One region of the Streptomyces sp. NPDC051576 genome, then DNA from elsewhere that is predicted to be linked to it. Evidence: riboswitches for the same ligand, from Rfam matches in the RefSeq annotation. Region 1 holds a riboswitch; each other region holds the start of a gene.
The links. Region 1 has a riboswitch for cyclic di-AMP ahead of AB0M63_RS37520 (LysM peptidoglycan-binding domain-containing M23 family metallopeptidase). Riboswitches for the same ligand answer to the same signal wherever they lie in the genome.
Positions count from the first base shown of each region.

Region 1 (3,458 bases):
AGGAGTACCTCTGGGAGCGCCTCGACACGCTCCTGAGCAGCGCCCCCATCGACTATGTGAAGTGGGACTTCAACCGCTGCTTCACCGACGCCGGCTGGCCCGGCGACGCTTATCCGCAGCGCCTCTGGGTCGACCATGTGCGCGCCCTGTACGGCCTGTTGGACCGGCTGCGGGCGGCCCACCCCAAGGTGGCCTTCGAGTCCTGCTCGGGCGGCGGCGGCCGGATCGACCTCGGCATCATGAGCCGCACCGACCAGGTGTGGACCTCGGACAACACCGACCCGCTCGACCGGCTCGCCATCCAGCACGGCTTCAGTCAGATCCATCCCGCGCGCGTGATGGCGGCCTGGGTCACCGACAGCCCGAACACCCAGCTCAACGACCGGGTCAGCAGTCTGCGCTTCCGGTTCGTGAGTGCCATGTCCGGAGTGCTCGGCGTGGGCGGCGACCTCTCGGAGTGGACCGAGGAGGAACTCGCCGAGGCCCGCCAGTGGGTGGACCTCTACAAGGAGATCCGCCCGCTCGTCCAGCACGGCGACCTCCACCGGCTGCGCCCGCCGCAGGGTGGACTGAGCGCGGTGCAGTACGTGCGCGGCGAGGAGTCCGTCGTCCTTGCCCTCCTCCAGGCGCAGCACTACGGCGAGCCCGTACCTGCCCTCCGACTGCGTGGGCTCGACCCGACAGCGTCGTACGAATGTCTCGAAACGGGCGAAGTCCACCGAGGTGCGGTCCTGTTGCACCACGGACTGCGCACCGGGCTGCACGGTGACCTTGATGCGACGGTTCTCCGACTGCGTCGCATCTGAACCTTCTGTCCTAATTGCAGCCTTAGTCCAACTCGCTCTGGAATAAAGGAAGCTGAGGAGAAGGTACGTGAGCAGAGTCATATTCGTGACCGTACGTCGTTCGTCATGTTCACGTAATTGGCGTGCTTTTCCAGGGGAATTGAGGCGGGAGTCCGGTGGGAATTCACGGAGGGTGACTGTTAATTCCCACAGGAGGCCACAAGAAACGCAAATCCGTGGAACCTCCTGCTTGTCCCTTTGCGTCTTCCTCGCTTACGTTCGCCACCAATCCGGACGGACGCCCAATCCTGCCGCCGACCGGACTCCGCACACACCCACCCGAATGCGGCAGGAGCGGGGGACCCACAGGTAGGACGCCTGTTCCGGTCTCCGGAACGGGCTTGGGGTAAAGCCGCGACCAGCGCGCGGCCGGGCATCTCCAGCCCGCACCCGACAGCTCACCTCGCAGGCGCCGGAGAGGAATTCGTCATGCCCGCGAAGGGTAAGCACCGCCGCCCGAAGTCCCAGCGCCTCACCCGCTCGATGGCCGTAGCCGGAACGGGCGGCGCAGCGCTCGCCCTTCCGCTCATGGGAGCCACCGGCGCCCATGCCGCGACCACGACTTCCGCTCCGGAAAAGGCGGTTCAGTCAGTTCCGGCGTCCGAGAAGACGGTCGTCGAGAAGACCGCCTCGAAGTCGGCGGGCGTCAAGACGTATTCGGTGCGGTCGGGCGACTGGCTCGCGAAGATCGCCGAGGACCAGAACGTCACCGGCGGCTGGAAGAAGCTCTACCAGGACAACCGCGAGGCCATCGGCGGCGATCCGTCGCTGATCCACCCGGGCTTGAAGCTCACCCTCGGCCAGAAGGCCACGACGAGCGGGACGGGCAAGACCGAGTCGTCCAGCTCGTCGAACTCGTCGAACTCGTCGAAGACGAGCGCCTCTTCGTCTTCTTCTTCGGCGTCTTCGGCTTCTTCGTCGAAGAGCACCTCCACCGGCTACGCGCTTCCCGTGACCGGTGCCACCATCGGCACCGGCTATCACGTCGCGGGCAGCATGTGGTCCAGCGGCTACCACACGGGCGTCGACTTCGTGGTCCCGACCGGCACCACCGTCAAGGCGATCGCCGCGGGCACGGTCGTCTCGGCGGCCTACGACGGCGCGTACGGCAACGAGGTCGTGATCCGGCACGCGGACGGCGAGTACTCGCAGTACGCCCACATGTCGCAGTTGTCCGTCTCGGCCGGCCAGACCGTGACCGAGGGGCAGCAGATCGGCCTCTCCGGCGCGACCGGGAACGTCACCGGCCCGCACCTGCACTTCGAGATCCGGACCACGCCGTACTACGGCTCGGACGTGGACCCGGTCGCCTACCTCCGCTCGCACGGAGTCACCGTCGGCTGAGTTCGGTGCTGACGCCTGGTCAGGGGCGCGGCGGTTCCGTAGTCAACGCCCCTGATCAGAGACTTATTCCGACTTTGGACAACCCTTTACAAGTGGCTTATCTCACCGACCGTCAACCCGTAAATACGATCGCGTAGGTCACAGTCCAGGGTGAATTATGGTTGCCGTGGCAGACGATTCGAAGAGTGACAGCAGATCAGTGATCGGGTCGTACGTGGCGGTGGGGGACAGCTTCACCGAGGGCGTCGGCGACCCCGGGCCCGACGGGGCGATGGTCGGCTGGGCCGACAGGTTCGCGGTACTGCTCGCGGATCGGCGGCCCGAGGGCGACTTCGAGTACACCAACCTCGCCGTGCGCGGGAAACTCCTCGACCAGATCGTGGCCGACCAGCTCACCCGCGCCAAGGAGATCGGCCCCGACCTGGTCTCCTTCTGTGCGGGCGGCAACGACATCATCCGTCCCGGCACCGACCCCGACGAGGTCGCCGAGCGCTTCGAACGCGCGGTCGCCGACCTCACCGCCGCCGTCGGCACCGTCATGGTGACGACCGGCTTCGACACCCGTGGCGTGCCCGTGCTCAAGCATCTGCGCGGCAAGATCGCCACGTACAACGGCCATGTGCGGGCCATCGCCGACCGGTACGGCTGCCCGGTGCTCGACCTGTGGTCCCTGAAGACGGTCCAGGACCGGCGGGCCTGGGACGGCGACCGGCTCCACCTCTCTCCCGAGGGGCACACGCGCGTGGCGCTCCGCGCCGGGCAGGTCCTCGGCGTGGAGGTCCCGGCCGATCCGGACCAGCCCTGGCCCCCGCTGCCACCGCGCGGCCCGCTCGACATCCGGCGCGACGACGTGCACTGGGCCCGCGAATACCTGGTGCCATGGATCGGGCGGCGACTGCGCGGCGAGTCCTCGGGCGACCATGTGGAGGCCAAGGGAGCGCTGTCACCGAACGACATCAAGATGCGGATCGAGTCGGTGGCCTGAGGGGGAGGGGTTGGGCCCGCACGCGCGCGTGCGGGCCGTTCTATCGGGGCGGGTGTCGGCGTATGCCGAGCCCTGATCCGTCACCCCGACCGCGCAGCCGCCCGACTCAAGACGTGGCGGTCAACGCCGCCCGTTCCAAACCCAGTTCGCGAGCGAGTGCCTCGTCCACCCACTCCAGGGCCCGCGCCCGCGGCACCGCTCCCGCGTACGCCGTCAGTTGTACGGCGAGGCCGTCGAGGAGGGCCGTGAGGCGCAGGGCGGTGCCGTTCGGGTCCGGGCAGCGG
Region 1 is NZ_JBFAZO010000014.1:73,277-76,734, reverse strand. Features, by position in the region: gene AB0M63_RS37525 (alpha-galactosidase) at 1-806, shown strand, start outside; cyclic di-AMP (ydaO/yuaA leader) riboswitch at 1,108-1,270, shown strand; gene AB0M63_RS37520 (LysM peptidoglycan-binding domain-containing M23 family metallopeptidase) at 1,275-2,189, shown strand; gene AB0M63_RS37515 (SGNH/GDSL hydrolase family protein) at 2,389-3,174, shown strand; gene AB0M63_RS37510 (TetR/AcrR family transcriptional regulator) at 3,281-3,458, opposite strand, start outside.

Region 2 (3,458 bases), on a different contig from region 1:
CGGTCTGCGCGGCGCGCCCGTGATCGTCCGCTCCCCCATGCACACCGGTGTGGACGCGGGCCGGTTCTTCCCCTTCGGGAACGACGCCGATCTGCCGCCGGACCAGCGGGACGAGGACGCGCGGTCGGCGTGCTTCCAGTTCGAGGTGCCGGACGAGACCTGGGTGCTGGGGCGGCCCAGGGTGCGGCTGCGGCTGACCTGCCCGGTGCCGCGCGGGCAGGTGATCGCCCGGCTGTGCGACGTCGCCCCGGACGGCTCCTCGACCCTGGTCACCCGGGGCGTGCTCAACCTGTCGGCGCGGCACGGGCGGGACCGGGCGGTGCCGTGGACGCCGGGTGCCACCGAGGACGTGACCTTCGAGCTGAACGGCATCGGGTACGCCGTCCCGCCCGGCCATCGCATCCGCCTCGCGGTGTCGTCGGCGTACTGGCCGTGGATCTGGCCCCAGCCGGAGTCGGCGGCCGGCTTCACCCTGGACCCGGAGGGCAGCGCGCTCGAACTCCCCGTGCGGGAGCGGGAGTTGACGGATGACCTTCGCACCGACGACATCCGTTTCGAGGAGCCCGAGGAGGCCGAGCCGCTCGGGGTGAGCCAGCCGGTCACCCTGGACGAGCCGCGGCCCGAGCGGCTGGTCGTGCGGGATGTCGCGAAGGGCGAGTGGCGGCTGGAGGTCGACCCGCGCTACGGCGGGACGCGCGTGTATCCCGACGGCCTGGAGTTCACCGAGGACGCGCTGGAGACGTACACGATCGACGAGTCGGATCCGCTGTCGGCGCGCACCCGCTCGGACTGGTCGATCCGGCTGCACCGGCCGGAGTCGGCCTGGGACACGACCGTGCGCACACGGTCGGAGATCACGTGCGACGAAACGGACTTTATTACCTCGAATGAGGTTATCTGCACCGAAGGCGAAGAGGTGATCTTTCACCGAACCTGGGAGAAAAGGATTCCGAGAACTGCCAGTTGAGGATGAATGCCCGATTTGCCGTTCTTAATCCTCCCGTGAGTTGGGTCACGCTTTTCTGTGGATGACCTGTGTCCCGCTCTGTCCGCGTTTCCCCTTACGGCGTTTGACAGTTGACCCTTGGCTCGCGCAAAGGATCAAGTGCCCCATACGTCTCAGACCAAGGTCAATAGGGGTTAGGTGTGATTCCGCCACTTGTTCCGGACATGTGCTCTCGCATACGTTCCCGGCCTGTCGGGCGGAACGCCGAATCCTGCCGCCGTCCGGTATCCCAGTCACGAACATCTCGCACGGCAGGAGCGGGGGACCCAGGTAAGTCGCCGGACCGGTCGGCACGACCGGCACGGCTTGGGGTTAAGTCACGTCCGCAAGGGCGCGGCCGGGCACCTCCCAGCCCGAACCCGACAGCTCACCTCGCAGGCGACGGAGAGGAACCTCGTCATGCCTGCAACCGCTCAGTCCCGCCGCGCCCGCCTCGGCCGCAACCTCGCCGTCCTCGGCACCGGTGCCGCGATCCTCGCCCTGCCGATCGTCGGCGCGACCTCCGCCTCGGCCGCCACGACCACCTCGACCACGGCCGCCGGCTACACCAACAACCTCGACGGCTGGATCCGCGAGTCCCTCGCGATCATGGCGCAGAAGGGGATTCCGGGCACGTACAACGGCATCTACCGCAACGTGATCCGTGAGTCCTCCGGCAACCCGTGGGCCATCAACAACTGGGACTCCAACGCGGCGGCGGGCACCCCGTCGAAGGGCCTGCTCCAGGTCATCGACCCGACGTTCAACGCCTACCACGTGGCGGGTACGGCGTACGACCCGTACGACCCGGTCGCGAACATCACCGCCGCCTGCAACTACGCGGCGGCGGTCTACGGCTCCATCGACAACGTGTACGGCGCCTACTAGAAACCGGCGTCCAGCAGCAGTCTTTCGAGGACGACGGCGATGCCGTCGTCCTCGTTCGACGTCGTCACCTCGTCGGCCACCGCCTTGAGTTCGGGATGGGCGTTGGCCATCGCCACGCCGTGGGCCGCCCAGTCGAACATCGGGATGTCGTTCGGCATGTCGCCGAAGGCGATGGTGTCGGCCGGGGTCAGGCCCAAGTGCCGGGCGGCGAGGGCGAGGCCGGTCGCCTTGGTGATGCCGAGTGGCTGGAGTTCGACGGTGCCGGGGCCCGACATGGTGACCGAGGCCAGCGAACCCACCACCGAGCGCGCCGTGCACGCCAACTCGTCGTCCGCCAGGGCGGGATGACGCAGCAGCACCTTGCTGATCGGCTCGGCCCACAGGTCGTCCCGCCGCTCGACCCGTACGGCGGGGAGCGTGGGGTGCGGCATGAGGTAGCCGGGCTCGATGAGGGTGAGGCCGTCCACCCCGTCCTGGTCCACGGCCGCGTACACCTGGCCCACCTCGGCCTCGATCTTGCCGAGCGCGGTCTCCGCCAACTCCCGGTCCAGGGTGACCGACCAGAGCAGACGGTCCGCGCCGGCGTCGTACAACTGCGCGCCCTGTCCGCACACCGCGAGCCCCCTGGAGCCGAGGTCGTCGAGGAGCGGCCGCACTCTCGGGGCGGGCCGGCCGGTGACGACGAGATGCCGGGCACCGGCCGCCGCCGCCCGCCGCAGCGCGGCGAGGGACCGGTCGGAGAGCGTGTCGTCGCCGCGCAGCAGCGTCCCGTCCAGGTCGGTGGCGATCAGTGCATATGCGAGGGGTGCGGCCATGATCAGAGAATACGGATGGAAAGCCCCACCGACTCGACACGAACCGGACGGCTGCTGCCTTCACATCCGTTGACCCGTGTTCCGGTTGGTTTTACAGCGAAGACCGTTATGCCGACTCCCGGACGACCAGTTCCGTCGGCAGGATGACGCCCGCCGTGTCCTCGCCGGCGATCTGGGCCAGCAGCATCCGGACCATCTCGGCGCTGATGCGGTCGTAGGGCTGGCGCATGGTGGTGAGGGCCGGGGTGATGGAGGTGGCCGCCGCCGAGTCGTCGAAGCCTCCGACAGCGATGTCATCGGGGACCGAACGGCCGGACTGCTGAAGGGTGTTGACGACTCCGAGGGCCATGAGGTCGGAGGCCACGAACACCGCGTCGATGTCGGGGGCCTGGGTGAGGAGTCGGCGGGCGGCCTCTTCGCCGCCGGTGCGGCGGTAGTCGCCCTCGACGACGAGGGCCGGGTCGTGGGGCAGACCCGCTTCGGTGAGGACGTCTCGGTAGCCCGCGAGACGGTCCGGGCCGCCGGGGGCGTCGAGCGGCCCGGTGACCATGCCGATGCGGCGCCGGCCGCGGGCGATGAGATGGCGGACCATCTCCTGGGCGCCGTCACGGTCGGCGGCGGCCACATAGCTGTACTTGGAGGCGGTCCCGAGCGGCTTGCCGCAGGCCACCAACGGGATGCCCGCGTCCCGGAGTTCGGCCGCGACCGGGTCTCCACTGTGGTTGGAGACGAGCAGCACGCCGTCCACGTGGCCCGAGGTGATGTACCGG
Region 2 is NZ_JBFAZO010000001.1:211,570-215,027, reverse strand. Features, by position in the region: gene AB0M63_RS01005 (CocE/NonD family hydrolase) at 1-967, shown strand, start outside; cyclic di-AMP (ydaO/yuaA leader) riboswitch at 1,199-1,400, shown strand; gene AB0M63_RS01000 (transglycosylase SLT domain-containing protein) at 1,406-1,873, shown strand; gene AB0M63_RS00995 (HAD family hydrolase) at 1,870-2,688, opposite strand; gene AB0M63_RS00990 (LacI family DNA-binding transcriptional regulator) at 2,795-3,458, opposite strand, start outside.
Region 2: it holds a riboswitch for cyclic di-AMP, as region 1 does, so the genes downstream of both, AB0M63_RS01000 (transglycosylase SLT domain-containing protein) here and AB0M63_RS37520 (LysM peptidoglycan-binding domain-containing M23 family metallopeptidase) in region 1, are expected to answer to the same signal.

Region 3 (3,458 bases), on a different contig from region 1:
CACCGCGATGTCGGCGATCTACGACACGCTCCAGTACGTCAGTTGCGACGTGGAGACGATCTGCCTGGGCCAGGCCGGCTCGTCCGCCGCGGTGCTGCTGGCGGCGGGGACGCCGGGCAAGCGGTCCGCGCTGCCGGGGGCGCGGATGGTGATCCGCCAGCCCTCGCTGCCCGAGCCGGTCCAGGGTCAGGCGAGTGATCTCGCCATCCAGGCCGAGGAGTTGGCGCGCACCCGGTCCCGGCTGGAGGAACTGCTGGCGCGTCATACGGGCCGGGCGGTGGAGCAGGTGAGCGCGGACATCGAGCGGGACCGGATCCTGGACGCCCAACAGGCCCTGGAATACGGCCTGGTGGACCGGATCGTGCCCAGCCGCAGGACCTCGCTCACCGAGCCGGGCGGGGAGTGAGCCCGCGATGCTGCCGCCGGAGCTTCCGCCGCTGCCCGCGCTGACGCGTGCCGAGGGCGAGTTGATCGACCGTTATCTGGATGTGGCCGATCTGCTGGGCCGTATCAACCCGGCGCATCACGGGGACACGTACCGTGGCCTGAGGGCCGCTCAGGCACTCGTGGCCAAGGCGGCCGAGCTGCGGGACGCGCTGGCCCTGATGCACCAGCGGGGCGAGACCGAGCTGCACGCCCCCACCCTCGCGCGGGCGCTGCGCGTGCTGGACGGGGAGCGCCGCACGGCTCGCGTCACCGTCCCCGCGCCCTCCGACAGTTGAGGCACGCCGAGACCTCGCGGGCGTGGGCGAAACGGGCCGAACGGCTTACCCCTGATCGGAGTAGCCGCTCCTCCGTCCGTGAGGCCGCCGGGCTTGCGCAACTGGCGTAGACCGAGGGCCGGATGAGGTGCTCCGGTGCTGGTCCGAGGGGTGCACACCCCTCGACACCCCTTCGAACACTGGGGTGTCCACCCGAACGGGTGAGTGGTGAGTAACCCCACAAATCCCCGGTTCCGTTGGGATTTTCGGACATCGATAGGTGAAGATCCCTGTCTGACGACAAGACCCCGCCGCAGCGGCGGGGCGATCCGGGCGGACGCCGAGTCCTGCCGCCGCCCGGATGACAGGTCGACAGGATTGCATCGGCAGGAGTGGAGGACCCAAGCACGACGGGTCGCCGGGACGGTCACGCCATGACCGGGTCGAGCAGCCCTTGGGGTGAAGCCGCGAGTCTGCGGCCGGGCAACTTCGCCAGCCCGAATCCGACAGGTCATCCTTCACAGGCGGCTGACGAAGGGTTGCGCATGACTGCGCTCAATCGTGTCCCGTCGCTGATGGTCCGGGCCGGTACGGCCTCGGCCTTCGCCATCGCCGCCGTGGGCGGCTCCGTCGTGATCCCGGGCGTCGCATCCGACGCCGCGGCCGCGACACCCGCGACGAAGGCACTCCAGGTGGCCGCTTCCAAGAAGGGCTCCCCCTACCGGTACGGCGCCACCGGGCCGAGCCGCTTCGACTGCTCCGGGCTGACGCTCTACTCGTACAAGAAGGCGGGCAAGAGGCTGCCCCGTACGGCGGCCCAGCAGTACAACAAGACCCACCACGTCTCGGCCAAGGGCCGCAAGGCCGGGGACCTGGTGTTCTTCCACTCGGGTTCCAGCGTCTACCACGTCGGCATCTACGCCGGGAAGGGAAAGATCTGGCACGCCCCGAAGACCGGGGACGTGGTGCGCTTGCAGAAGATCTGGACCAAGAGCGTCTGGTACGGCCGGGTCAGCTGACCCTCGCTGAACCTCCCGAGGGGGTGGCGGCCACCTGACGGGCCGCCACCCCCTCGGGTGTTCCCGAAACGTTTTCAGGGCGTTCTACGGCTCCTGCTGGCCCGCCGCGGTCACCGGCCGGGCCGGGACCGTCCAGGGCACCTCGATGGAGACCGTCTTGCCGCCCTCCCTGGTGGGCCTGACCTTGAGTTTGCCGCCGCACTCCGCGGTCAGCCAGCGGATGATGACCATGCCCCGGCCGTTGTCCTGCTGGACGGCGGCCGGCAGGCGTTTGGGGAAGCGGGGGTGGCTGTCGGTGACTCCGATGCGCAGGTGTTCGTCACGCTCCAGCTCGATGTCCACCGTGAAGGTGGGTGACTGTCCGAAGGTGTGCTGTACGGCGTTGGTGGCGAGTTCGGAGACGATGAGGCGGATGGTGTCGGCGGCCTCCGTGTCCGCCGGCAGTCCCCATTCCACGAGGGTCCCGACCACGTAGGTGCGGGCGGTGGAGACCGAGGCGGGATCGCTCGGCAGAGTGACGGATGCTTCCAGATGGTCTGCCATGGCGCGGTCGTCCCTTTCCCGCGGGACCGGTGTCCGACACGGAGCGGATGGTTCGAGTACGGTCCCGGACTGGTGCTTCTTCGCCAGACTGCCATTACCTCGGCGGTAACGGTGCCGATCCACCAAGATATGCATATATCTGTCGCTCGAAGCGGTGAACTCTGCGACCTCAGACCGTATTTGGGCGGCTCGGAAGGAGTAAGGAGAAACCCATGCAGTACGGTCCCGCGGTGCGCCGCCGGAAACTGGGCGCCGAACTCCGCGCGTTGCGTGCGGAAGCGGGGCTCACCAGTGGGGAGGCGGCCCGGCTGGTCGGTTGGCACCAGTCGAAGGTGAGCCGGATCGAGACGGGCGCGAGTGGCGTGAAACCGCCTGACGTCCGGTTACTTCTGGACGCCTATCAGGTCGGTGACGCGCAGCTCCGGGACATGCTGCTCGTGCTCGCGGGCTCGGACGACGGCGGCGGCCGGCACCACTGGTGGCACGCCTATCGCGGTGTACTGCCGCCCGCCTACCGGGACTTCATCAGCCTGGAGTCACAGGCCAGCACGATCCGCACGCTGGAGACGTCGGTGGTCCCCGGTCTGCTGCAGACGCCCGAGTACGCCCGGGCGGTGACCCGGGCCGCGGTGGGCGGTCTCGACAACGACGGGCCCGAGCGGCTCGACACGCTGGTGCGGGTGCGGCTGGCCCGGCAGGACGTGCTGCGCGCGGATCCGCCGCTGTCGCTCAGCGTGGTCCTCGACGAGGCGGTGCTGCGGCGGGAGGTCGGCGGGCCGGGCGTGATGGCGCGGCAGCTCGACCGGCTCGTGGAGGCCGCGCGCCTGCCCCAAGTCAGGCTTCAGGTACTGCCGTTCGCCGCAGGAGCGCACATCGGCATCACCGGCCCTTTCGTTATCTTCTCCTTTCCGAGCACTTCTGATCTGGACGTGGTTGTTCTCGACCACTTGACGAGTAGCCTCTACCTCGAACGGAAAGAAGACCTAGAGGCCTACAGCGAGGCCTTCAACACCCTTCAGTTCCACGCCCTTTCGCCCGAGGATTCGTTGGATCACATCGCCGGGATAGGTGACGGCTCGTAAGGAGGCACCATGTCTGCACTGCCTCGGAACGTACCTTCCAGTACCGAACTGTCCGGTGTGCGGTGGCTGCGCAGCAGCTACAGCACGGGAGCGAACAACTGCGTCGAGGCGGC
Region 3 is NZ_JBFAZO010000005.1:541,715-545,172, forward strand. Features, by position in the region: gene AB0M63_RS19765 (ATP-dependent Clp protease proteolytic subunit) at 1-406, shown strand, start outside; gene AB0M63_RS19770 (hypothetical protein) at 414-722, shown strand; cyclic di-AMP (ydaO/yuaA leader) riboswitch at 1,062-1,243, shown strand; gene AB0M63_RS19775 (C40 family peptidase) at 1,247-1,720, shown strand; gene AB0M63_RS19780 (ATP-binding protein) at 1,805-2,263, opposite strand; gene AB0M63_RS19785 (helix-turn-helix transcriptional regulator) at 2,476-3,345, shown strand; gene AB0M63_RS19790 (DUF397 domain-containing protein) at 3,355-3,458, shown strand, end outside.
Region 3: it holds a riboswitch for cyclic di-AMP, as region 1 does, so the genes downstream of both, AB0M63_RS19775 (C40 family peptidase) here and AB0M63_RS37520 (LysM peptidoglycan-binding domain-containing M23 family metallopeptidase) in region 1, are expected to answer to the same signal.

Region 4 (3,458 bases), on a different contig from region 1:
GCAGCACATCGCGGCCGGCGATCCCGTGCTCGTCGTCCTGGCCGCCGCGGACCGCGATCCGGAACGGTTCGCCGATCCCGACGTCCTCGATCTCGGACGGCGTGACAATCAACACCTCGGTTACGGCCACGGCATCCACTACTGCCTCGGTGCCCCGCTCGCCCGCCTGGAGGGCCAGACCGCGCTGGCCACCCTCCTCACCCGCCTCCCGGACCTCCAACTCGCGGCGGACCCCGCCGACTTGCGCTGGCGTGGGGGGCTCATCATGCGCGGACTGCGCACCCTGCCCGTGGAGTTCACCCCGGAACGGGTGATTCGGGCCCCCAAACCCGAAGATGACACTTCTTCAACTCTGTGATCTTCACGTGATCTGCGTGGCATTAACTTGTGACAAGTGATCGACTGCGGCTACGTTCACGTACCAGCGCGGCGCCCCGCACCATCCGTCGCGCGGTCCCCCCGCTGTCACGCGAAAGGCCTCCGCATGCTCTCCGGGAACGGTCGTCACCGTCGCCCCCGTCAGGCTCCGGCTCTGCTCGTCGCGGCCGGGGTGACCGGCTCCGCCATCGCCATCCCCCTGCTCGGCGCCGCCGCCGCGAACGCCGCCGACGGCACCACCTGGGACAAGGTGGCCGAGTGCGAGAGCGGCGGCTCCTGGAGCGAGAACAGCGGCAACGGCTATTACGGCGGGCTCCAGATGACCCAGGACGACTGGGACAAGTACGGCGGCCTCGCCTACGCCCCGAGCGCCGACCTGGCCAGCCGCTCCCAGCAGATAGCCGTCGCCGAGAAGATCCTCGACGCCAAGGGCACCTCCGCGTGGACCACCTGCGCCCTGCTCTCCGGCCTCACCACGACCTCGGGTTCGACGAACGTCGACACGGGCGTCGCGAGCGACTCGCCGTCGGCCAGTGAGACGGACTCCACCGACTCCTCCGGCACCTCGGACTCGTCCGGCCTGTCCGACTCCGGCAGTACGGGCTCGAATTCATCGGATTCATCGGATTCGTCCGACTCCTCCGCCACCGACCCGTCGAGCAGTCCCTCATCCTCCCCGACGGACAACTCCACCAAGTCCGACAAGTCCACCACTCCTTCGAAGAGTGACGACTCGGCCTCCGCTTCTCCGAAACTCGACGAATCGGACAACTCGGAGCAGGCGGTGGGGAAGTGGAGCCTCGTCGACACCGGCGCGCTCGGTGGTGCGACCGATCAGGGAAGCAGCGACCAGGTGAGCACCGGGAAGCATCGCGGGGCGAGCGCCGAGGAGGGTGTGACGGCGAAGACGTACACCGTCCGCGCCGGCGACTCCCTCGCGTCCATCGCCGACTCCCTTGACTTCGACGGCGGATGGCGCGCGCTGTACGCCGAGAACAAAAAGGTGATAGGCGCCGATCCGACCCGGATCGCCGCCGGTCAGACCTTGGACGTGAGCACTGAAACGGGCGGAAAGTAGCAGGAAAACAGCGGGAGTTCACGTCACACTTCGCGCCGAATGTCCGCTTTGGTGAAAGTGTGGGATGAGTCTCAGAAGCCCTGATCGTCTTTGAAATTCCGCCGATTCCCTGTCTACGGTCAAGGCCGCTCGTCACCACGAGCCCCGGCTGCCGCACACGCCGAGTCCTGCCAGCGGCTTCCGGGAACAGTCGTCGCGTCAAGCGCCGTAGGCAGGAGCGGGGGACCCAAGGTAAGTGCCGGGCCCGGCAGTTGAGGCTGCTGGATCCGGCTTGGGGTTAAGTCGCGCACCGCAAGGTGCGTGGCCGGGCAACTCACACGGCCCGAACCCGACAGCTCACCTCGCAGGCGTCGGTGAGGGGATCTTCCATGCTGTTTTCCGGCAAGGGCAAGCACCGTCGTCCGTCCAAGGCCACCCGTGTCGCCACGCTCGCCGGCGTGACCGGTGTCGCCATCGCCGCCCCGCTCATGGCGGCCGGCAACGCCTCCGCCGCCACAGCCTCCGAGTGGGACACGGTCGCCCAGTGCGAGTCCGGCGGCAACTGGTCCATCAACACCGGCAACGGCTACTACGGCGGTCTCCAGTTCTCCGCCTCGACGTGGGCCGCGTACGGCGGCACCGCCTACGCCTCCACCGCGAACCAGGCCTCCAAGTCCCAGCAGATAGCCGTGGCGGAGAAGGTTCTCGCCTCCCAGGGCAAGGGCGCCTGGCCCGTCTGCGGCACCGGCCTGTCGAGCGCCACCTACTCCGGCGGCAGCTCCAGCTCCTCCAGCGGCAGCTCGTCGAGCAGCAGCACCAGCGAGCGCTCCACCTCCGACACGACGGCCTCCCGCTCCGCCGAGCGCCCGGCCGCCAAGAAGACCGTCACCACCCCGACCGGCAAGAAGGTCAAGAAGGGTGACGGCGAGTACAAGGTCGTCAAGGGTGACACCCTCAGCTCCATCGCCGAGAAGCACAAGGTGAAGGGCGGCTGGCAGAAGCTGTTCAAGCTGAACAAGGACATCATCGACGACGCCGACTTCATCTACCCGGGTCAGCAGCTCCACCTTAAGTAGTACTCAGCTGAACCACAGCGCCCTCACATCCGTGGACTGCACCATGGAGACCTCGTGAGGGTCGCCCCCGTCCCCCACGGGCTCCCCGCTCCGGTGCGTGTTCCCCCGTACGCACCGGGGCGGGGCTTTTTTTGCGCCCGCTTCCGTGCCGGTTTTTGTTCCGTTCGGAAACAATTTACTCTCGGTTCTGCTCAAGGGATGGTCGACAGACTGGCCGATCGCCCGGAGCCGGTTAGGCTCGTCTCGCAGAGCCCACCGCGGTACTGCGTAGCCGCGTCACATTGAAGAAGGAGATGCTCGTGCCGTCCATCGACGTCGTCGTAGCCCGGGAAATCCTGGACTCCCGAGGCAACCCCACGGTCGAGGTCGAGGTCGGCCTCGACGACGGCAGCACGGGTCGTGCCGCCGTTCCGTCCGGCGCCTCCACGGGTGCCTTCGAGGCCATCGAGCTGCGTGACGGTGACCCCAACCGCTACGGCGGCAAGGGTGTCGAGAAGGCCGTCCTCGCCGTCATCGAGCAGATCGGCCCGGAGCTCGTCGGCTACGACGCCACCGAGCAGCGCCTGATCGACCAGGCGATGTTCGACCTGGACGCCACCGACAACAAGGGCTCGCTCGGCGCCAACGCCATCCTCGGCGTCTCCCTCGCCGTCGCCCACGCCGCGTCCGAGGCCAGTGACCTCCCGCTCTTCCGCTACCTGGGCGGCCCGAACGCGCACCTGCTGCCCGTTCCGATGATGAACATCCTGAACGGCGGCTCGCACGCCGACTCGAACGTGGACATCCAGGAGTTCATGATCGCCCCCATCGGCGCGGAGTCCTTCTCCGAGGCGCTGCGCTGGGGCGCCGAGGTCTACCACACCCTCAAGAAGGTGCTGAAGACCAAGGGCCTGTCCACCGGCCTCGGCGACGAGGGCGGCTTCGCCCCGAACCTGGAGTCCAACCGC
Region 4 is NZ_JBFAZO010000004.1:119,657-123,114, reverse strand. Features, by position in the region: gene AB0M63_RS14235 (cytochrome P450) at 1-358, shown strand, start outside; gene AB0M63_RS14230 (transglycosylase family protein) at 485-1,456, shown strand; cyclic di-AMP (ydaO/yuaA leader) riboswitch at 1,650-1,821, shown strand; gene AB0M63_RS14225 (transglycosylase family protein) at 1,825-2,511, shown strand; gene eno (phosphopyruvate hydratase) at 2,805-3,458, shown strand, end outside.
Region 4: it holds a riboswitch for cyclic di-AMP, as region 1 does, so the genes downstream of both, AB0M63_RS14225 (transglycosylase family protein) here and AB0M63_RS37520 (LysM peptidoglycan-binding domain-containing M23 family metallopeptidase) in region 1, are expected to answer to the same signal.